Regions from separate parts of the Pseudomonas sp. TMW 2.1634 genome, predicted to be linked through region 1. Evidence: predicted binding sites of a transcription regulator. Region 1 holds the regulator's gene; the other holds the start of a gene.
The links. The regulator LexA, encoded in region 1, represses DNA repair genes until DNA is damaged. The targets are predictions, from matches to a motif close to CTGTNTNNNNANACAG.

Region 1 (10,603 bases):
GGCATGCACCGCAACACCCGTGCTGAAGACATGTCTGCGCACCTGATCAGCAAAGTGCTGGAGCGCAACAGCAAGGTTGACCCGAGCGAAGTGGAAGACGTGATCTGGGGCTGTGTGAACCAGACCCTGGAACAGGGCTGGAACATCGCGCGCATGGCGTCGCTGATGACCCAGATCCCGCATACCTCGGCCGCACAGACCGTGAGCCGCCTGTGCGGTTCGTCGATGAGCGCCCTGCACACGGCTGCACAAGCGATCATGACCGGCAACGGTGACGTTTTCGTGGTGGGCGGCGTCGAGCATATGGGCCACGTGAGCATGATGCACGGTGTCGACCCTAACCCGCACATGTCGCTGTACGCGGCGAAAGCCTCGGGCATGATGGGCTTGACCGCAGAAATGCTGGGCAAGATGCACGGCATCAGCCGTGAGCAGCAGGATGCATTTGCCGTGCGTTCGCACCAGCTCGCCCACAAGGCGACGGTAGAAGGCAAGTTCAAGGACGAAATCATCCCGATGCAGGGGTATGACGAAAACGGCTTCCTGAAAATTTTCGACTACGATGAAACCATTCGTCCAGATACCACCCTGGAAAGCCTGGCGGCGTTGAAACCTGCGTTCAACCCTAAAGGCGGTACCGTGACTGCCGGCACTTCGTCGCAAATCACCGACGGTGCTTCGTGCATGATCGTGATGTCGGCCCAGCGTGCAAAAGACCTGGGTCTTGAGCCACTGGCCGTGATCCGCTCGATGGCAGTTGCCGGTGTGGATCCTGCGATCATGGGCTATGGTCCAGTACCGGCTACGCAAAAAGCGTTGAAGCGTGCAGGCTTGAATATGGCCGATATCGACTTCATTGAGCTCAACGAAGCTTTCGCTGCACAGGCCCTGCCAGTGCTGAAAGATTTGAAAGTGCTCGACAAGATGAATGAGAAGGTTAACCTGCACGGCGGTGCCATCGCACTGGGTCACCCGTTTGGATGCTCGGGCGCTCGTATCTCTGGCACTTTGCTCAATGTAATGAAGCAAAATGGCGGCACCTTCGGGTTGTCCACCATGTGCATTGGTCTTGGCCAGGGCATTGCCACCGTCTTCGAACGCGTCTAAGCGTTGCGATGATGGAAGCCGGGGCCTTGTGCCCCGGTTTTTGTTTTTAAGCGGATTTATTTTTTTATTTTGCAGAGGGGCCGCAACATGCCGCTACAACCTGGGCTCTATCAACATTACAAAGGTCCGCAATATCGGGTATTCAGTGTGGCACGCCACTCCGAAACCGAAGAGGACGTAGTGTTTTACCAAGCCCTGTATGGCGATTACGGCTTTTGGGTGCGCCCGCTGAGCATGTTCCTGGAGTCGGTGGTGGTGGAGGGCGAACAGGTCCCGCGCTTTGCCCTGATTCAGGCCGAACCCAGCGTTTTTTCACGGCCATAAGGCAAGGTCGCGCAGCACCCTGTGCTTGACCTCACCTTGTAGCCACTATATATAGCGGTGCCGCGTCAGGCGCGAACCGCCTTTCACTTCTAGAATTCAGGAATTTTCTGATCCATGGGCAAATCGCTGGTCATTGTGGAATCCCCGGCTAAGGCCAAGACCATCAACAAGTACTTGGGCAACGAGTACGTGGTGAAGTCGAGTATCGGCCATATCCGAGACCTGCCCACCAGCGGTTCGGCTAGCGCCAGCAAAGAACCGGCTGCCAAGCGTGGCAAGGCAGCGGCGGGCGAAGCGCCGGCCCTGTCGCCGAAAGAGAAGGCTCAAAAGCAGCTGATCTCGCGCATGGGCGTTGATCCCGAACACGGCTGGAAAGCCAAGTACGAGATCCTGCCTGGCAAGGAAAAGGTTATCGAAGAGCTGCGCCGGCTCGCCAAGGATGCTGACACCATCTATCTCGCAACCGACTTGGATCGCGAGGGGGAAGCCATTGCCTGGCACCTGCGCGAAGCCATCGGTGGTGATGACACCCGCTACAAGCGCGTGGTGTTCAACGAAATCACCAAGAAAGCGATTCAGGAAGCCTTCTCCAAGCCGGGCGAGCTGGATATCAACCGCGTCAACGCCCAGCAGGCTCGTCGCTTTCTCGATCGCGTAGTGGGCTACATGGTTTCGCCACTGCTGTGGGCTAAGGTTGCCCGTGGCTTGTCGGCAGGTCGCGTGCAATCGGTGGCCGTGAAGCTGGTGGTGGAGCGTGAGCGCGAGATCCGTGCGTTCAACCCTGAAGAATACTGGGAAATCCACGCCGACCTTGGCACCGCCAAGGGTGCGAAGGTGCGTTTCGACGTGGCCCGCGAAAAAGGCGAGGCGTTCAAGCCGCTGAACGAAGCGCAGGCAATGGCTGCGCTGGAGAAGCTCAAGGCTTCGAACTACAGCATCGTCAAGCGTGAAGACAAACCGACCAGCAGCAAGCCGTCGGCACCTTTCATTACCTCCACCCTGCAACAGGCCGCGAGCAATCGCCTGGGCTACGGGGTGAAGAAAACCATGATGATGGCCCAGCGTTTGTATGAAGCGGGCTACATCACGTATATGCGTACCGACTCCACCAACCTGTCGGCCGATGCGGTCGAAATGGCACGCACCTACATTGAAGGCGAGTTTGGCGCGGACTACCTGCCGCCGGCGCCGAACGTGTACAGCAGCAAGGAGGGCGCACAAGAGGCTCACGAAGCGATTCGTCCTTCTGACGTAAACATGCACCCGAGCAAGCTGACGGGCATGGAGCGCGACGCTGAGCGCCTCTACGAGCTGATCTGGCGCCAATTCGTGGCGTGCCAGATGCTGCCGGCCAAATACCTGTCGACCACTGTCACGGTGGCAGCCGGTGACTTTGAGCTGCGTGCCAAGGGCCGCATCCTCAAATTCGACGGTTACACCCGTGTCATGCCGCAAATTGCCAAGCCGGGCGACGACGATGTGCTGCCGGACATGGCCCAGGGCGATGCCCTGAAGCTGATCGAGCTCGACCCGAGCCAGCACTTTACCAAGCCGCCTGCGCGTTACTCCGAAGCCAGCCTGGTAAAAGAGATGGAAAAACGTGGTATCGGTCGTCCTTCGACCTATGCGGCGATTATCTCGACCATTCAGGACCGTGGTTACGTGGCGCTGCATAACCGCCGTTTCTACTCCGAAAAAATGGGCGACATCGTTACCGAGCGCCTGTCCGAGAGCTTCTCCGACCTGATGGACTACGGCTTCACCGCCGGCATGGAAGAGAACCTCGATGACGTGGCGCAGGGTGAGCGCGACTGGAAAAACGTGCTGGACGAGTTCTACGGCGACTTCAAGAAGAAGCTCGAAGTAGCAGCGGCGCCGGAAGGCGGCATGCGTGCCAACCAGCCGGTAATGACTGATATCCCGTGTAAGGAATGCGGTCGTCCGATGCAGATTCGTACAGCATCGACCGGCGTTTTCCTGGGTTGCTCGGGCTATAGCCTGCCGCCTAAAGAACGCTGCAAGGCCACGGTCAACCTGGTGCCGGGCGACGAAATCGCTGCCGACGACGAAGGCGAGTCCGAGTCGCTGGTACTGTTGGGCAAGCACCGTTGCCCGATCTGCAGCACCGCGATGGATGCCTACCTGCTGGACGAGAAGCACAAGCTGCACATCTGCGGTAACAACCCGGATTGTGTTGGCTATGAGATCGAAGAAGGCAACTACCGCATCAAGGGCTACGAAGGGCCGAGCCTGGAGTGCGACAAGTGCGGCAGCGAGATGCAGCTTAAAACCGGGCGTTTCGGCAAGTTCTTCGGCTGTACCAATGCCGAATGCAAAAACACCCGCAAACTGCTGAAAAGCGGTGAAGCGGCGCCGCCGAAAATGGACCCGGTGAAAATGCCGGAGCTTAAGTGCGAGAAGGTCAACGACACGTATATCTTGCGTGATGGTGCTTCGGGGTTGTTCCTGGCGGCCAGCCAGTTCCCGAAAAACCGCGAGACCCGCGCACCGCTGGTGATCGAGATTCTTCCTCACAAGGACGAAATCGATCCCAAGTACCACTTCTTGTGTGAAGCACCGAAGAAAGACCCGGATGGCCGCCCGGCAGTGATCCGCTACAGTCGCAAAACCAAAGAGCAGTACGTGCAGACTGAAGTGGATGGCAAACCGACTGGCTGGCGTGCGTTCTACGACGGCAAGGCCTGGAAGGTTGAAGACAAGCGTAAAGAAAAAGACGCTTGATCCGAGCTGATCGCTGAATAAAAAACCGCGCAAGGGCTGCATGCCTTGCGCGGTTTTTTTTGCTTGCCAGTCCCGGGCGTGGTTGTCGCCGCTGAAACGCTGTTGTGGGAGCGGGCTTGCCCGCGATGGCATCGACACGATTTGGCTGATACACCGCCGCGCCTGCATCGCGGGCAAGCCCGCTCCCACAAGTAGCGGTGGGGAACGTGGGCCTTGCGCCAGCAAGGCCTGATCCCTGAGACTGCACCCCCTGCCTTTATCCATTCGTTGTGGAGCGCCCGCATGGCTCACGAACTCTATACCCGTACCAATCAGAAGATCTATTTCGCTGGCCTGGCCCTGGAGGCCATGAACAAGGCGAGTGAAGGGCGGGCCATGAATGCTCAGGCGCTGGTTCAGGCTGAACGCGAATCGGCGATTTTTCACCTGTATGGCGCATTGCTTGGCTTGTGCCATGAGATAGCGGGGTTTTATCGCCTGTCTCAAGCCAGCGCGCCACGGGTCGAGTTGCTGCTCACCCGCCAGGTGCTGGAGGAGAAGGCCATCCCTGAGCTGGCAGAGCTGGTCGAGCTGGCTTGCGCGCCGCACACCTGGCTGGCGCAGCTGGTGGCCACCCATGCCGAGCTCTATCAGCCCCTGCAGGCGCCGAAAAAGGTCAAGGTGGATGTGTTTCAGCCTTTGATCGATACGGTCAACCTGGAGGACGAGGCACCGCTGGGGCTAAGCCGAGAAACCCTGGAAGAGTGGCGCCAGAACCTCAAGGCGCTGGCCATTCGGTTCCGTGACGGACTCAACGAGTGCTGAGGGTCAAAAGCGAAACGGTACAGTCATTCATCAGTCTGTAGGCCTAAGCACTACAGATCCTGGGAATTTTCAGCAGGATGGCTGATATACTCCCACGCTTTCGTGGAGAACAGATTTATATGCCAACGTCCTTTCTAGAAATTGTCGAGTTGCCAGACGGCCGCATCGAGTTGCGCCGTGCTGAAGACGAAGGGTCTTTGGTCACGCTGAATTTTTCTGAAGATGCCAAGGCTTTTCTTCAGGGGCAGCACGTTGAGGTGGCTAAAGCCATGCTGAGCGTCGGTGTACAAATGGCGGGTCGGCTGGCCGAAGGCGAGCTTGAAAAAGACGATGGGCCGCGCATTCTTCATTAAGCGCTCCCGGATCCGGTGCCACAGTCAGGCAAGTGCGTTCTGCACTGGCCCTGTGGCGGCGTCGGTTGTTTAGCCCAAACGAATATTCAGGCTTTGCCCGTTGCCGGTACGCGCAGCGCTGATCAACTGTTGGCGCGCAGCACTGGCCAGCGGGTTGATCCAGCTGACCACTGTGTGGCTGCGGCCCAGGCGCAGTGCTTCGCAGGTGAGCTGCAAGGCGCTTTTATTGCCGTTGGGCTGCAGCAGCAGGATACGCTCGCGGTTCAGCCCGGCGTCGCGCAGCCAGCTTTGGGTCAGGCTTGCAGGCGGTGCGATCAGGGTCAGCCAGCGGGCATTTTGTTGCTCGCTCAGTTCGCGCAGCATGGGAGCAAGCAGGTTCAGGCAGTTTCCGGCGGCACCGCGTAGCGACAGTTCACTGAAGACTTCAGGTTCGGCGCTCCAGGGTGAGTCGAGCACGCCCTGGATCGCCGGTGTCATGGGTTGTGCCATAAACGCCTCGAACAGGGTGAGTTGTGCTGGCAGCGGTGTGTGGGGAAACTGCATGACGCCTCCTATTAGCGGCGAATAACGCCGACGCTCAGGCCTTCAATAACCAGTTCCTGCTCCTTGAGATTGACTTCAATAGGGGCAAAATCCGGGTTTTCAGCGATAAGCCAGACTTTGCTGCCTTCACGCTTGAAGCGTTTTACGGTCACTTCGTCGTCGATGCGGGCTACCACAATCTGGCCGTTGCGCGCTTCGCGGCAGGTGTGTACAGCCAGCAGGTCACCGTCGAAGATGCCGACGTCCTTCATGCTCATGCCTTGTACGCGCAGCAGGTAATCGGCCCGCGGATGGAAGAAGGTCGGGTTGATGTTGCAGGACTCTTCGACATGTTCCTGCGCCAGGATCGGCGCGCCGGCAGCGACACGTCCGATGATGGGCAGGGTGGATTCGTCAGCCTTGGCTTCAAAGCCGGGGATGCGAATGCCCCGTGAGGCGCCTGGAGTCATCTCGATGGCGCCCTTGCGGGCCAGGGCCTTGAGATGTTCTTCGGCAGCGTTGGGGGACTTGAAACCCAGTTCCTGTGCGATCTCGGCACGGGTGGGCGGGTATCCGTTGTCATCCAGGCATCGCTTGATGAAAGCCAGGATCTCAGCTTGGCGTGGCGTCAGTTTTAACATGATGATCGCTCTGTCTTTTTATACAGTGACTGGGATTATATACAGTGAAGGCGTATTGGCAATCATCCATTTCCGGCAGTCCGCTGGACGGTCATTGCCAGGTCGCGTGGCCCGCACTTTATCAGGTGGGGCCTGGCTGGCCGAGGCTGTGGTTAAATGCGAAACCGCCCGGTCGCAAAACGAATACGTCATCTTGACTTTTCACAAGCTGAAACGTATGTTTCAAACAAGTGTTTAAATGTTTGTCAGGCGGAGTAGTCATGGCCCAGTCGGAAACCGTTGAACGTATCCTTGATGCTGCCGAGCAGCTGTTCGCGGAAAAAGGGTTTGCTGAAACCTCATTGCGGCTGATTACCAGCAAGGCCGGGGTCAATCTGGCGGCGGTCAATTACCATTTTGGTTCAAAGAAAGCGCTGATCCAGGCGGTGTTCTCACGCTTCCTAGGGCCTTTCTGTGCCAACCTGGACCGTGAGCTGGAGCGCCGTCAGGGCAAGCCGGAGAATCGTCCGACGCTTGAGGAGTTGCTGGAGATGCTGGTCGAGCAGGCGCTGGTGATCCAGCCACGCAGCGGCAACGACCTGTCGATCTTCATGCGTTTGCTGGGGCTGGCCTTCAGCCAGAGCCAGGGCCACTTGCGCCGCTACCTTGAAGACATGTACGGCAAGGTGTTCCGTCGCTACATGTTGCTGGTCAACGAAGCGGCCCCGCAGATCCCGCCCATCGAGCTGTTCTGGCGCGTGCATTTCATGCTCGGCGCCGCGGCCTTCAGCATGTCGGGGATCAAGGCGTTGCGTGCCATTGCCGAGACCGATTTTGGCGTCAACACCTCGATCGAGCAGGTGATGCGCCTGATGGTGCCGTTCCTGGCGGCCGGCATGCGCGCCGAGAGCGGCGTCACGGATCCGGCAATGGCCAGTGCCCAGCTTCGCCCGCGCAGTAAAACCGCACCGGTCAGCGCCAAGGTTTGACCTGCTGCGGGTGGGCGCGGCAGCTTTGTTCCGCTAAGCTAGCTGCCATGCCCAGCCCTGTCTTGTTCCCGTCTGTCGATTCGACGCTGCCTCTCTGGAGTGCGGCGCGCAGGCCTGTGCCCGCGCATCCGGACCGGGCAACAAGCGCTCTCTTTCTTAAGGATTTCCCATGAGTTCTGCCTTGCAAGGCTCCTTGATGGTGGACGTCGCCGGTACCTGGCTGACGGCTGAAGACCGGCAATTGCTGCGCCAGCCTGAAGTGGGCGGGTTGATTATCTTTGCACGCAATATCGAACACCCGCGCCAGGTGCGTGAGTTGAGCGCCTCCATTCGCGCCGTGCGCCCGGACCTGCTGCTGGCGGTGGATCAGGAAGGCGGCCGGGTGCAGCGCCTGCGCCAGGGCTTTGTGCGCCTGCCCGCCATGCGCGCGATTGCCGACAACCCCAATGCCGAATACCTGGCCGAGCAATGTGGCTGGATCATGGCCACTGAAGTACTGGCCGTGGGGCTGGACTTGAGCTTTGCCCCGGTCCTGGACCTGGACTACCAGCGCAGTGCGGTGGTGGGCAGCCGTTCGTTCGAGGGCGACCCCGAGCGCGCCGCTGTTTTGGCCGGGGCATTTATTCGCGGGATGAACGACGCGGGCATGGCTGCCACCGGTAAGCATTTTCCGGGGCACGGGTGGGCTGAAGCTGATTCTCATGTAGCCATCCCTACAGATGAGCGCAGCCTGGAGCAGATCCGTGCCCATGACCTGGTGCCCTTTGCCCGCTTGAGCAAACAACTGGCAGCCGTCATGCCGGCCCATGTGATCTATCCGCAAGTCGACAGCCAGCCAGCAGGCTTCTCCCGCCGCTGGCTGCAGGATATCTTGCGCGGCGAGCTGCAGTTTGACGGGGTGATTTTCAGTGACGACCTGTCGATGGCAGGTGCCCATGTTGTCGGTGATGCTGCCAGCCGTATCGAGGCGGCCCTGACGGCCGGTTGCGACATGGGGCTGGTGTGCAACGACCGTGCAGCGGCAGAGCTGGCGCTCACTGCGGCCCAGCGCCTGAAGGTCACGCCGTCGCCGCGTATTGCGCGCATGCGCGGTCAGGCCTGGGCCAGCACCGATTATCGCCAGAGCCCGCGCTGGCGGGTAGCGATGGGCGCACTCAAAGATGCTCAATTAATTGATTAAGGGATCTGCCTCAATGACGGTTTATGCAATTATCGGCGGCACGGGGCTTACCCAGCTGGAAGGGCTGACCATCAGCCGCTCCCTGGCGCTGGACACGCCTTACGGGCCGACCTCGGCCGATATCCAGATCGGTGAGTTTGGCGGGCGCGAAGTGTTGTTCCTGGCCCGTCACGGCCACCCGCACCGGGTGCCGCCGCATCAGGTCAACTACCGCGCCAACCTGTGGGCGTTGAAGCAGGCCGGCGCCGAGGCGATTCTGGCGGTCAATGCGGTGGGTGGTATCCACATGGCGATGGGCACCGGGCATTTTTGCGTGCCGCACCAGTTGATCGACTACACCAGCGGTCGCGAACATACCTATTTCGCGGGTGATCTGGAGCATGTGACCCATATCGACTTCAGCTACCCCTACACCGAGTCGTTGCGTGAACAGTTGATTGGCGCGCTGGCAGCCGAGGGTTGCTCCTACAGCAGCCACGGCGTTTATGCCGCGACCCAGGGGCCGCGTCTTGAGACGGTTGCCGAGATTGCTCGTCTTGAGCGTGACGGTTGCGACATTGTGGGCATGACCGGCATGCCGGAAGCGGCCCTGGCCCGTGAGCTGGAACTGGATTACGCGTGCCTGGCGCTGGTGGTCAACCCGGCGGCGGGCAAGTCGACGGCGATTATCACCATGGCTGAAATCGAGCAGGCGCTGCATGACGGCATGGGCAAGGTAAAAGCGACCTTGGCGCGGGTGCTGGCGGGCTAAGACTTGCCGATGAATTGTGGGAGCGGGCTTGCTCGCGATGGTATCGCCTCGGTGTTTCAGACAGGCCGAGGCGCCTGGATCGCGAGCAAGCCCGCTCCCACAAGTGGGTTGGACAAATTTCAGCGCTTTTCAGTTTTAGGCGGCAGCGGCGCAAACAGTGCGTCGATGTCGTCATCCTGCAGTTTCCAGTCCCCGGCTATTCGCCCGTCCAGTACTCCTGCCGCCAAATCCGATTTTTCCTGCTGCAAGTGCTGGATTTTCTCTTCAACGGTGCCGCGGGCAATCATCTTGTACACAAACACCGGTTTTTCCTGGCCAATGCGGTAGGCACGGTCGGTGGCCTGGTTTTCTGCCGCCGGGTTCCACCACGGGTCGTAGTGAATCACTGTGTCGGCTTTGGTCAGGTTCAAGCCAACGCCACCCGCCTTGAGGCTGATCAGGAAGATCTGCAGCTTGCCGCTCTGGAAGTCCTTGACCGGCGTGCGCCGGTCGCGGGTTTGCCCGGTGAGGATGGCGTAGGGCACCTTGCGTTTTTTCAGCTCGGCCTCGATCAGCCCCAGCATCGAGGTGAATTGCGAAAACAGCAGGATGCGTCGGTCTTCGGCAAACAGTTCTTCGAGCATCAGCATCAGGCTGTCGAGCTTGCCTGAGGTGCTGCCTTTTTTCGGCGGGGTGTCGCTGACCAGGCGCAGGTCGCAACACACCTGGCGCAGCTTGAGCAGTGCTTCAAGAATGATGATCTGGCTGCGCCCCACGCCCTTGCGGGTGATTTCGTCGCGTACTTTTTTATCCATCGCCAGGCGCATGGTTTCGTATACGTCACGCTGGGCCTCGTTGAGGTCGACCCAGTGGATGATTTCGGTCTTGGGCGGCAGTTCGGTGGCGACCTGCTCCTTGGTGCGGCGCAGCAAGAACGGCTTGATCCGCGCATTCAGGTGCTGCAGGCGCTCGTCGCTGCCCTGGCGTTCAATAGGTACCCGGTAGTCGCGGTTGAAGGTCTTGACGTCGCCCAGCCAGCCCGGCAGCAGGAAGTGGAACAGCGACCACAGCTCGCCGAGGTGGTTTTCCAGCGGGGTGCCGCTCAGGCACAGGCGCTGGCGTGCAACCAGCTCGCAGGCCGCCTCGGTGGCCTTGCTGCCGGGGTTCTTGATGTACTGCGCCTCGTCCAGCACCAGCAGGTGCAGCGGCAGTTTTGCCAGGTGCTCAATGTC
Region 2 (10,603 bases), 2.4 Mb from region 1:
ATGCTTTCCGGGTTGCTCAGGTCCAGCTTTGGATCAAGACCGCTGACACCCACTTCCAGACCGCGAAGGGCCTTTTGCAGGGATTCCTGGAAAGTCCGGCCGATAGCCATGACTTCACCCACAGATTTCATCTGTGTGGTCAAACGGGCGTCAGCCTTGGCGAACTTCTCAAAAGCGAAGCGCGGCAGCTTGGTCACAACGTAGTCGATGGACGGCTCGAAGGACGCTGGTGTGGCGCCACCGGTGATTTCGTTTTGCAGCTCGTCCAGGGTGTAACCGATCGCCAGCTTGGCAGCGATACGCGCAATCGGGAAGCCGGTAGCTTTCGATGCCAGCGCCGACGAACGCGATACACGCGGGTTCATCTCGATCACGACCATACGGCCGGTGTCCGGGCAGATGCCGAACTGAACGTTGGAACCGCCGGTTTCAACGCCGATCTCACGCAGTACCGCCAGGGAGGCGTTACGCATGATCTGGTATTCCTTGTCCGTCAGGGTCTGTGCCGGAGCAACGGTGATCGAGTCACCGGTGTGCACGCCCATCGGGTCGAAGTTTTCGATCGAGCACACGATGATGCAGTTGTCCTTTTTGTCGCGGACAACCTCCATCTCGTACTCTTTCCAGCCGATCAGGGATTCGTCGATCAGCAGCTCTTTGGTTGGCGACAGGTCCAGACCACGCGTACAGATTTCTTCGAATTCTTCACGGTTGTAGGCAATACCGCCACCGGTGCCGCCCATAGTGAAGGACGGACGAATGATGCACGGGAAGCCCAGTCGCTCGAGGACCGCATTGGCCTCTTCCATCGTGTGAGCGATACCGGAGCGCGGGCAGTCCAGGCCGATGGACTTCATCGCCTTGTCGAAACGCGAACGGTCTTCAGCCTTGTCGATGGTGTCAGCGTTGGCACCGATCATCTCTACGCCGAACTTCTCCAGAACGCCTTCGCGCTCCAGGTCCAGTGCGCAGTTCAGAGCAGTCTGGCCGCCCATGGTTGGCAGCAGTGCATCCGGACGCTCTTTTTCGATGATCTTGGCAACGGTCTGCCATTTGATCGGCTCGATGTAGGTGGCGTCGGCCATGTCCGGGTCGGTCATGATGGTGGCCGGGTTGGAGTTCACCAGGATGACGCGGTAACCCTCTTCGCGCAGGGCTTTACAGGCCTGGGCGCCGGAGTAGTCGAACTCACAGGCCTGGCCGATAACGATCGGGCCAGCGCCGAGAATCAGGATGCTTTTTATGTCTGTACGTTTTGGCATGGGTTTGTCACTCAAATCCGCAGGTCAGTCGGCAAGCTGTCAATCAGGTTTGTGATGCACCCCGGGGGCCACCGAAGCTCGGGGCCGCCACAGGGCGCAAACAGAAGGCTGATTAACGGCGCTTGGCCATCTCATTGATGAAGCGATCGAACAGCGGTGCAACGTCGTTCGGGCCAGGGCTTGCTTCAGGGTGACCCTGGAAGCTGAAAGCGCTCTTGTCGGTCAGCTCGATACCTTGCAGGGTGCCGTCGAACAGCGACTTGTGGATGGCGCGCACATTGGCTGGCAAGCTCGCTTCGTCTACCGCAAAACCGTGGTTCTGGCTGGTGATCATCACAACACCGGTGTCCAGATCCTGGACCGGGTGGTTAGCACCGTGATGGCCATGACCCATTTTCACGGTCTTGGCGCCGGAAGCCAGGGCCAGCAGCTGGTGGCCCAGGCAGATACCGAAAACCGGAATCTCGGTGGTCAGCACTTGCTTGATTGCAGTGATCGCGTAGTCGCATGGCTCAGGGTCACCCGGGCCGTTGGACAGGAACACGCCATCCGGGTTGAGTGCCAGAACATCACTGGCCGGAGTTTGCGCAGGCACCACGGTCACGCGGCAGCCGCGCTCAACCAGCATGCGCAGGATGTTCCACTTTACGCCGTAGTCATAAGCGACCACGTGATAAGGCAGTTCGCTGGCTTCGATCGTCGGGTGACTGTCGGTAGCCAGGTTCCAGACGCTGGAGCGCCACTCGTAGGCTTTTTCGGTGCTGACGACTTTCGCCAGATCCATGCCCTTCAGGCCCGGGAAGCCGCGAGCAGCTGCGATGGCAGCTTCTTCAGAAATATTGTCGCCCGCCATGATGCAACCGTTCTGCGCGCCTTTCTCACGCAGGATGCGCGTCAGGCGGCGAGTGTCGATACCGGCGATGGCCACAACATTGTTGGTTTTCAGGTAGTCGGCCAGCGACATGGTGTTGCGCCAGTTGCTAGCAACCAGCGGCAGATCACGGATTACCAGACCTGCGGACCAGACACGATCAGACTCGGCGTCTTCCGGGGTAGTACCGGTGTTGCCAACATGCGGGTAAGTCAGGGTCACGATTTGCTGAGCGTAGGAAGGATCCGTCAGGATCTCCTGGTAGCCAGTCATTGCGGTGTTAAACACCACCTCACCAACGGTTTGACCGTCGGCCCCAATGGCTTCGCCGCGAAAAATGCTGCCATCAGCGAGGGCGAGTATGGCTTGCTTAGTCAAGAAGACCTCCCGTAAATAAAGCCTGAAAGGGCGATCGCAGGTTGTAAAAAAGCGGAGTGACGTATGGACACGTCACCCCGCTTCTTCATCGAATTATCTGCGCGCTTTTAGTGGACACACTAAAGCTGTAGCTTACAGAAAAAGGCTTTTTTGGTCTACCGCTAAAGAGTCTAAAAGACAGGGGAATGCGACAGAACATCGCTTAGCGGTTAAAAATCGGGCTACTGGCGCGCCAACAGCCCGATTTTACAGAGTTAACTCAACGCAGGTCGAGCACATCCTGCATGTCATACAGGCCCGGCTCGCGCCCTTGCAGCCACAAGGCTGCACGAACGGCACCCTTGGCAAAGGTCATGCGGCTCGATGCCTTGTGGGTGATTTCCAGGCGCTCACCTTCTGTGGCGAACAACACTGTGTGATCACCCACCACATCACCGCCGCGCACAGTGGCGAAACCGATGGTTTCACGCTCGCGGGCGCCGGTATGGCCTTCGCGACCATACACCGCAACCTTTTGCAGATCACGACCCAAGGCATCGGCAATCACCTCGCCCATGCGCATCGCCGTCCCCGAAGGGGCGTCGACCTTGTGCCGGTGATGGGCCTCGATGATTTCGATATCGGCATCTTCACCCATCACCCGCGCCGCCATGTCCAGCAGCTTGAACGACAGATTGACGCCAACACTGAAGTTGGAAGCAAAGACAATCGCAATATCCTGGCCAGCTTCGACCAGCAACTGCTTTTGCTCGGCATTGAGCCCCGTGGTGCCGATCACCATCGCCTTGCCCAATTTGCGACACACCGCCAGGTTGGCGAGCATCACTTCAGGCAGGGTGAAGTCGATCAGCACGTCGAAATCAGCCGCGACCGCTTGCAGGCTTTCTGACAACGGCACGCCGATGCGCCCGATAGAAGCCAGCTCACCGGCATCAGCCCCCACCAGGGAGCTGCCCGGACGCACGATGGCCGCGGTCAGCCCGCACACTGGCGAACGCTGCTGCACCGCATCGATCAAGGTCTTGCCCATGCGCCCGGCAGCGCCCATCACAGCTATACGTCGCATCTACCGCTCCTTAGAGGTCGCCGAAAAAACGCTTAACGCCTTCGAACCAGCCCGTGGCGTTCGGCGAGTGGCAGCTATCACCTTCCAGCGTGGTACGGAACTCTTCCATCAGCTCGCGCTGACGACGGCTCAGCTTGACCGGGGTTTCGATCACCACACGGCACATCAAATCGCCAGCACCGCCACCGCGCACCGGGGCCACGCCTTTGCCACGCAAACGGAATTGCTTGCCGCTTTGCGTACCTTCCGGGATTTTCAGCTTGACCCGACCATCCAGGGTCGGCACTTCAATTTCAGCGCCCAGCGCAGCGTCAGCAAAGTTGATCGGCACTTCGCAGAACAGATGCTTGCCATCGCGCTGGAAAATCGCGTGCTCGCGCACATCGATTACCACATACAGGTCGCCAGTCGGCCCACCCTGCACGCCCGCCTCGCCTTCGCCCGACAGACGAATGCGATCGCCGGTATCAACGCCCGCAGGCACTTTGACGGAAAGGGTCTTGTACTCTTCTACGCGACCTTCGCCACGGCAGCTTTCGCACGGATCCGAAATGACCTTGCCTTGACCGTGACAGCGCGGGCACGTTTGCTGAACCGCGAAGAAGCCCTGCTGCATGCGCACCTGGCCAATACCGCCACAGGTGGTACAGGTCACCGGCGAAGAGCCCTTCTTGGCGCCCGAACCGTCACACGGTTTGCAATTGACCAGCGTAGGAACGCGGATATTGACCGTGGTACCGCGCACAGCCTCTTCCAGATCCAGCTCCAGCGTATAGCGCAAATCGCTACCACGCTGCGCGCCGCCCCGGGAGCCGCCACGACCACCGCCAAAGAAATCGCTGAACACATCACCGAAAATATCGGAGAAGTTCTGACCGCCGAAGCCGGCACCGCCACCACCCATTTGCGGATCAACACCGGCATGGCCGTATTGATCGTAGGCAGCACGCTTGCTGGAATCCGACAGAACCTCGTAAGCCTCGTTGGCTTCTTTGAACAGCTCTTCCGAAGCCTTGTCATCCGGATTACGGTCCGGGTGATGCTTCATCGCCAGGCGACGATAGGCTTTCTTCAGCTCTACCTCGGTGGAGGTGCGTTCAACACCCAATATTTCGTAATAGTCGCGCTTTGCCATAATTCTTTGCACTCTCAAGGACGTTCGACAAAACCCTCCCGAGCCTCGCCAAACCCGCCAAGCCCGAAAGGATCAGACCCGACTCACGTCTTTTCAACGATATAGGTTTGTGTTTAACAGCCAATGCATTGGCCGCCAGGAGCGGTTACTTCAGGCCGGAAAACAGGAAAGATCCAGGCCAAACCGCCAGCATTCGACCTTGTCGCATGCTGTAAAAATTCTGGCACTCCAGACACGCCAACGCGGGAGCAAGCTCCCGCGCGGCGACATCCTACCAGTCACCGCTCAAGCGCGGTCAACCGGGCGACAAACAAGCTGATTACTTGTTGTCTTTTACTTCTTCGAACTCAGCGTCGACAACGTCGTCCGCTTTTTCAGCCGAATCAGCTGGCTTGGCCGCTGCGTCTGCCGGGTTCGCCTGCTCGGCGTACATTTTCTGTGCAACCGGAGCAGATACCTTGGACAGCTCTTCAACCTTGGCTTCGATAGCCGCCTTGTCGTCGCCTTTAACAGCGGCTTCAAGTGCAACTACAGCAGCTTCGATTGCAGTTTTCTCTTCCTCGGTTACTTTGTCGCCAGCATCGACGATCATTTTACGAGTCGAGTGAACCAGTGCGTCGCCCTGGTTACGTGCAGCTGCCAGCTCTTCGAACTTGCGGTCTTCTTCAGCGTTGATCTCGGCATCGCGAACCATCTGGGCGATTTCTTCCTCGGACAGACCCGAGTTAGCCTTGATCACGATCGACTGAGACTTGCCAGTCGCCTTGTCTTTTGCACTTACGTGCAGGATGCCGTTGGCATCGATGTCGAAGGTCACTTCGATCTGAGGCACGCCACGTGGAGCAGGTGGAATGTCAGCCAGGTCGAACTTGCCCAACGACTTGTTCTGTGCGGCTTGCTTACGCTCGCCTTGCAGCACGTGAATAGTCACTGCGCCCTGGTTATCGTCTGCAGTCGAGAACACTTGCGATTTCTTGGTAGGAATCGTGGTGTTTTTCTCGATCAGGGCAGTCATTACGCCGCCCATTGTTTCGATACCCAGAGTCAGCGGGCTCACGTCCAGCAACAGAACGTCTTTAACATCACCGGCCAATACCGCGCCCTGGATGGCAGCACCCATTGCAACAGCTTCGTCCGGGTTCACGTCTTTACGTGCTTCCTTGCCGAAGAACTCGGTTACCAGCTTCTGTACCAGCGGCATACGAGTCTGGCCACCGACCAGGATCACGTCGTTGATCGAACCAACGTCGATACCGGCGTCTTTCAGCGCGATGCGGCAAGGCTCGATGGTGCGTTGAACCAGGTCTTCAACCAGCGATTCCAGCTTGGCGCGCGAAATTTTCACGTTCAAGTGCTTAGGACCGGTGGCATCTGCAGTGATGTAAGGCAGATTCACGTCAGTCGACTGGCTCGAAGACAGTTCGATCTTGGCTTTTTCTGCAGCTTCTTTCAGACGCTGCATCGCCAGCGGGTCACCTTTGAGGTTCATGCCGCTTTCTTTCTTGAACTCGTCAACCAGGTAGTCGATCAGACGGATGTCAAAGTCTTCACCACCCAGGAACGTGTCACCATTGGTTGCCAGCACTTCAAACTGGTGCTCGCCATCAACTTCGGCAATTTCAATGACCGATACGTCGAAAGTACCGCCACCCAGGTCATAAACGATGACAGTGTGGTCGCCTTTCGCTTTATCCATACCGTAAGCCAGAGCAGCTGCGGTTGGTTCGTTGATGATGCGTTTTACGTCCAGGCCCGCGATACGGCCGGCGTCTTTGGTCGCCTGACGCTGGCTGTCGTTGAAGTAGGCCGGAACGGTGATCACCGCTTCAGTCACTGGCTCGCCGAGGTAGTCTTCGGCGGTTTTCTTCATTTTCTTCAGGATTTCAGCCGAGATTTGTGGCGGAGCCATTTTCTGGCCGTTCACTTCAACCCAAGCGTCGCCGTTGTCAGCCTTGGCGATTTTGTACGGAACCATCTGAATGTCTTTCTGTACAACTTCTTCGTCAAAACGACGACCGATCAGACGCTTCACCGCGTACAGGGTGTTATGCGGATTGGTCACTGCCTGACGCTTGGCCGACTGACCAACCAGAATTTCACCATCATTGGCATACGCAACGATCGACGGCGTGGTGCGCGCGCCTTCTGCGTTTTCAATAACTTTAGCTTTACCGTTTTCCAGAACCGACACACACGAGTTGGTGGTGCCGAGGTCAATACCGATAATTCTGCCCATGTTTACTCTCCCTAAATTTGAATTTTGTTGCCGCAGCAGTAATGACCAACTGCGGCACTGCTTAACGCTTGACTTCTAAATGGGGGCCTTGCGGCCGATTTCAAGCCTGCTCGTCAATCGATGGCGAAACCGGCGCTGGCGCCTTGCTGACTACGACCATAGCCGGGCGCAGCAAGCGACCATTGAGCTGATAGCCTTTTTGAAACACCTTGAGCACACTGTTTGGCTCCACGTCAGCGCTTTCCTGCATGGCCATCGCCTGGTGGTGCTCGGCATTGAAGGGTTCGCCGTGCGGATCGATCGCTTCCAGCTGGTAACGCTTCAGGGTGTCCTGGAACATTTTCAGGGTCAGCTCGATCCCTTCACGCATCGGGCGAATGTTCTCGTCGTCCGCACTGGACAATTCAAGACCGCGCTCCAGGCTGTCGATCACCGGCAACAGGTCGCCAGCGAACTTTTCCAGCGCAAACTTGTGCGCCTTCTCAACATCCAGCTCGGCGCGACGGCGAACATTCTGCAGATCGGCAGCTACGCGCAGAGCCTGATCGTTAGCGGCTGCCAGCTGCTCTTCAAGCACCTGCACGCGGGTTGCCAGATCTTCGCCAGCTACTTCGGCTTCCTGGTTCTGCGTATCCATAGTCTGTTCGTCTGCCATAGATTTCTCCTTTCAAACATCGTCCGCGAGCTCGACTCGCGCTTGTGCCAAGGTATATGGGGTCGCAATTCTCAGGTTCAAGAGCCAAAAAACCATAAAAGGCATGTTTGCCCCCTCACCCTGCCCCAGCTGAAAAAACCAAACGAGCTAAGAACCCGATAAAAACAAGCAAATCGAACTAAGCGCAACCATTGTCAGCAGGAAACAAAACACTGTATAAATAACCAGACATTACGTTTTGGAGCAGCTCCCATGCTGGTGCACCTGTCCGTACACAACTACGCCATCGTTGAACATCTCGATCTGGAACTGGATCGCGGGATGAGTGTAATCACTGGCGAGACTGGCGCCGGCAAATCGATCATGCTCGATGCATTGGGCCTCACCCTTGGCGACCGCGCCGACAGCGGCGTCGTGCGCCCCGGAGCCGACAAGGCCGATATCCTGGCCACGTTCGACTTGCAGGACATCCCCGAAGCCCGCGCCTGGCTGGCCGAGCGCGACCTTGAAGGCGACGGCCCGTGCATCTTGCGCCGGGTCATCACCGCCGAAGGCCGCTCGCGCAGCTATATCAACGGCACGCCCTGCCCCCAGGGCGACCTCAAAGCCCTGGGCGAGCTGCTGATCGATATCCACAGCCAGCATGAACACCAGTCGCTGCTCAAGCCCGACACCCACCGTCGCCTGCTCGACGAATTCGCCGGCGCCACCGACCTGGCCCGCCAGGTGCAAATGGCGGCACAACGCTGGCGTCAGACCAGGCAAGAGCTTGAGCACCTGTCCAACTCTGGCGATGAACAGCGCGCACGCCATCAACTGTTGAGCTATCAGCTTGAAGAGCTGGAAACACTATCTCTGGGCGAGAACGAACTGGAAGAGCTGGAGCAGGAACACAAAAACCTGACCAACGCCGAAACCCTGCTGACCATCTGCCGACAAGTGGTCGAGCAATGCAGCGAAAGCGATTCCGGCAATGTACTTAATGCACTGACAGCCAGCCTCAACCGCCTGTCGAGCATCAACAGCAACTCGGGCTCGCTGGGCGAAGCCACTGACCTGCTGGCCAGCGCACAGATTCAGGTCGAAGAGGCGGTAGGTGAACTCAACCGCTTTATCGACCATTTCGACGCTGACCCGGGCCGCCTGCAGTACCTCGAAGAGCGCCTCGACACCATCTATACCCTGGCGCGCAAACATCGGGTCCAGCCCACCGACGTAGCCGCCCTGCAGCAAAAACTGCTGGATGAACTGGAAACCCTCAACGCCAACGATGAAAACATCGAGCGCCTGGCCAATGAGCTGACGTCCTTTACCCGCCACTATCAAGAGTGCGCACGGGAACTGAGCAATCTGCGCAGCCTGGCCGCAACACGCCTGAGCACTGCCGTAGAAGAAGAGATCCAGCGCCTGGGCATGCCCGGGGGCCGCTTCGTGATCGAACTGCGCCCACAAGCCAGCAGTGATCCCGCCCCCCACGGCCTGGAGCAGGTTGAACTGCTGGTCAGCGCCAACCCCGGCCAACCCCTCAAGGCCCTGGCCAAGGTTGCCTCGGGCGGCGAACTGTCGCGTATCAGCCTGGCCATTCAGGTCATTACTGCACAAACGTCCCGCGTACCGACCCTGGTATTCGACGAAGTAGACGTGGGCATTGGCGGCCCGACTGCAGAGATCGTCGGGCAACTGCTACGCCGCCTGGGCGAGCGCGGTCAGGTGCTGACGGTCACTCACTTGCCGCAAGTGGCCGCGCAGTGCCATCAGCACCTGTTTGTCCACAAGGTGCGCGAAAGCGAGACCACCCGCACTGCCGTGGCCAAACTGAGCAAAAAAGAGCACGTCGAAGAGGTCGCCCGTATGCTTGGCGGTATCGACCTGACCAAGGAATCCCTGGCCCACGCCAAAAAAATGGTGATCACGGCGAAGAATCTTGCAGCTTAACGACGAACGGTCATGAAATAACCGGTATCAGAAAGCACGAAGGCGGCCCTTGGGCCGCCTTCGATCGTTTCGCGAACCGTAATTCGCGTGACATGCTCTTACTTGGCCTTCTTGCGCACGTACAGCACCAAGTTGTGATCCACCAACTCGACACCGTGCTTGGCTGCAATGGCGTGCTGCAGTTTTTCGATGTCTTCGTCGAAAAACTCGATCACTTCACCGCTGTCCACGTTGACCATATGGTCGTGGTGGCCGCCGTCAGCATCAGCCAATTCAAAGACAGCATGACCGCCATCGAAATTATGGCGAATCACCAGCCCTGCTGACTCAAACTGGGTCAGTACACGGTAAACCGTGGCCAGACCGACGTCCTCGCCCGCTTGCATAAGTGCCTTGTAAACATCCTCGGCGCTCATGTGACGCTGCTCTGCAGAGTCAAGCATCTGTAGAATTTTGACTCGTGGCAGAGTCACCTTAAGTCCGGCCTTACGTAGTTCGCTATTTTCAACCATGGTTAGCTTTCTCGCGGAAGCCGCTTCGCAGCTTCTCTTAATACGGGTATGATCGGCGTTTACGTTGTCCCAGCCAAGATAGTGGAAGTCGCCCACCGATGCAAAACACCAAGCTCTTGCTAACCAGTTTCACCTTTGTGGGACTGCTCGCACTCGCCGGTTGTTCATTCCCCGGGGTTTACAAAATCGACATCCAACAGGGCAATGTCGTCACGCAGGACATGATAAACCAGTTACGCCCGGGAATGACCCGCCGGCAAGTGCGGTTTATCATGGGTAACGCCCTGCTGACCGATACATTCCACCCTGATCGCTGGGATTACCTGTATAGCCTGCAGCCCGGCGGCGGTGAACGCCAACAGGAACGCATCAGTGTGTTCTTCAACCAGAACGACCAGCTCGTGAGCCTGTCAGGTGACTTCAAGCCTGGCGTCAGCCGCGACGAAGCCATTCTCGGCAAAACCGGCGGCACAGACGTGACCGAACCGGCTACCCAAGCACCAGCCGAGAAGAGCGAAGTTCCAGCCAAGCCTGGTTCGTTGCTTGATCAGAT

Region 2: a site for LexA is predicted at 7,816-7,831, ahead of recN (DNA repair protein RecN). Genes of this name have one in related genera too.

What each region holds. Positions count from the first base shown of each region.
Region 1 is NZ_CP016849.1:5,446,658-5,457,260, forward strand. It holds gene fadA (acetyl-CoA C-acyltransferase FadA) at 1-1,107, shown strand, start outside; gene BFC21_RS25990 (DUF1653 domain-containing protein) at 1,195-1,431, shown strand; gene topA (type I DNA topoisomerase) at 1,546-4,173, shown strand; gene BFC21_RS26000 (DUF6586 family protein) at 4,456-4,977, shown strand; gene BFC21_RS26005 (hypothetical protein) at 5,097-5,330, shown strand; gene sulA (SOS-induced cell division inhibitor SulA) at 5,400-5,873, opposite strand; gene lexA (transcriptional repressor LexA) at 5,885-6,493, opposite strand; gene BFC21_RS26025 (TetR/AcrR family transcriptional regulator) at 6,754-7,461, shown strand; gene nagZ (beta-N-acetylhexosaminidase) at 7,643-8,641, shown strand; gene BFC21_RS26035 (S-methyl-5'-thioinosine phosphorylase) at 8,655-9,392, shown strand; gene BFC21_RS26045 (DEAD/DEAH box helicase) at 9,512-10,603, opposite strand, start outside.
Region 2 is NZ_CP016849.1:3,088,806-3,099,408, forward strand. It holds gene carB (carbamoyl-phosphate synthase large subunit) at 1-1,262, opposite strand, end outside; gene carA (glutamine-hydrolyzing carbamoyl-phosphate synthase small subunit) at 1,375-2,511, opposite strand; gene dapB (4-hydroxy-tetrahydrodipicolinate reductase) at 2,771-3,577, opposite strand; gene dnaJ (molecular chaperone DnaJ) at 3,588-4,712, opposite strand; gene dnaK (molecular chaperone DnaK) at 5,032-6,948, opposite strand; gene grpE (nucleotide exchange factor GrpE) at 7,049-7,603, opposite strand; gene recN (DNA repair protein RecN) at 7,856-9,538, shown strand; gene fur (ferric iron uptake transcriptional regulator) at 9,637-10,050, opposite strand; gene BFC21_RS14775 (outer membrane protein assembly factor BamE) at 10,149-10,603, shown strand, end outside.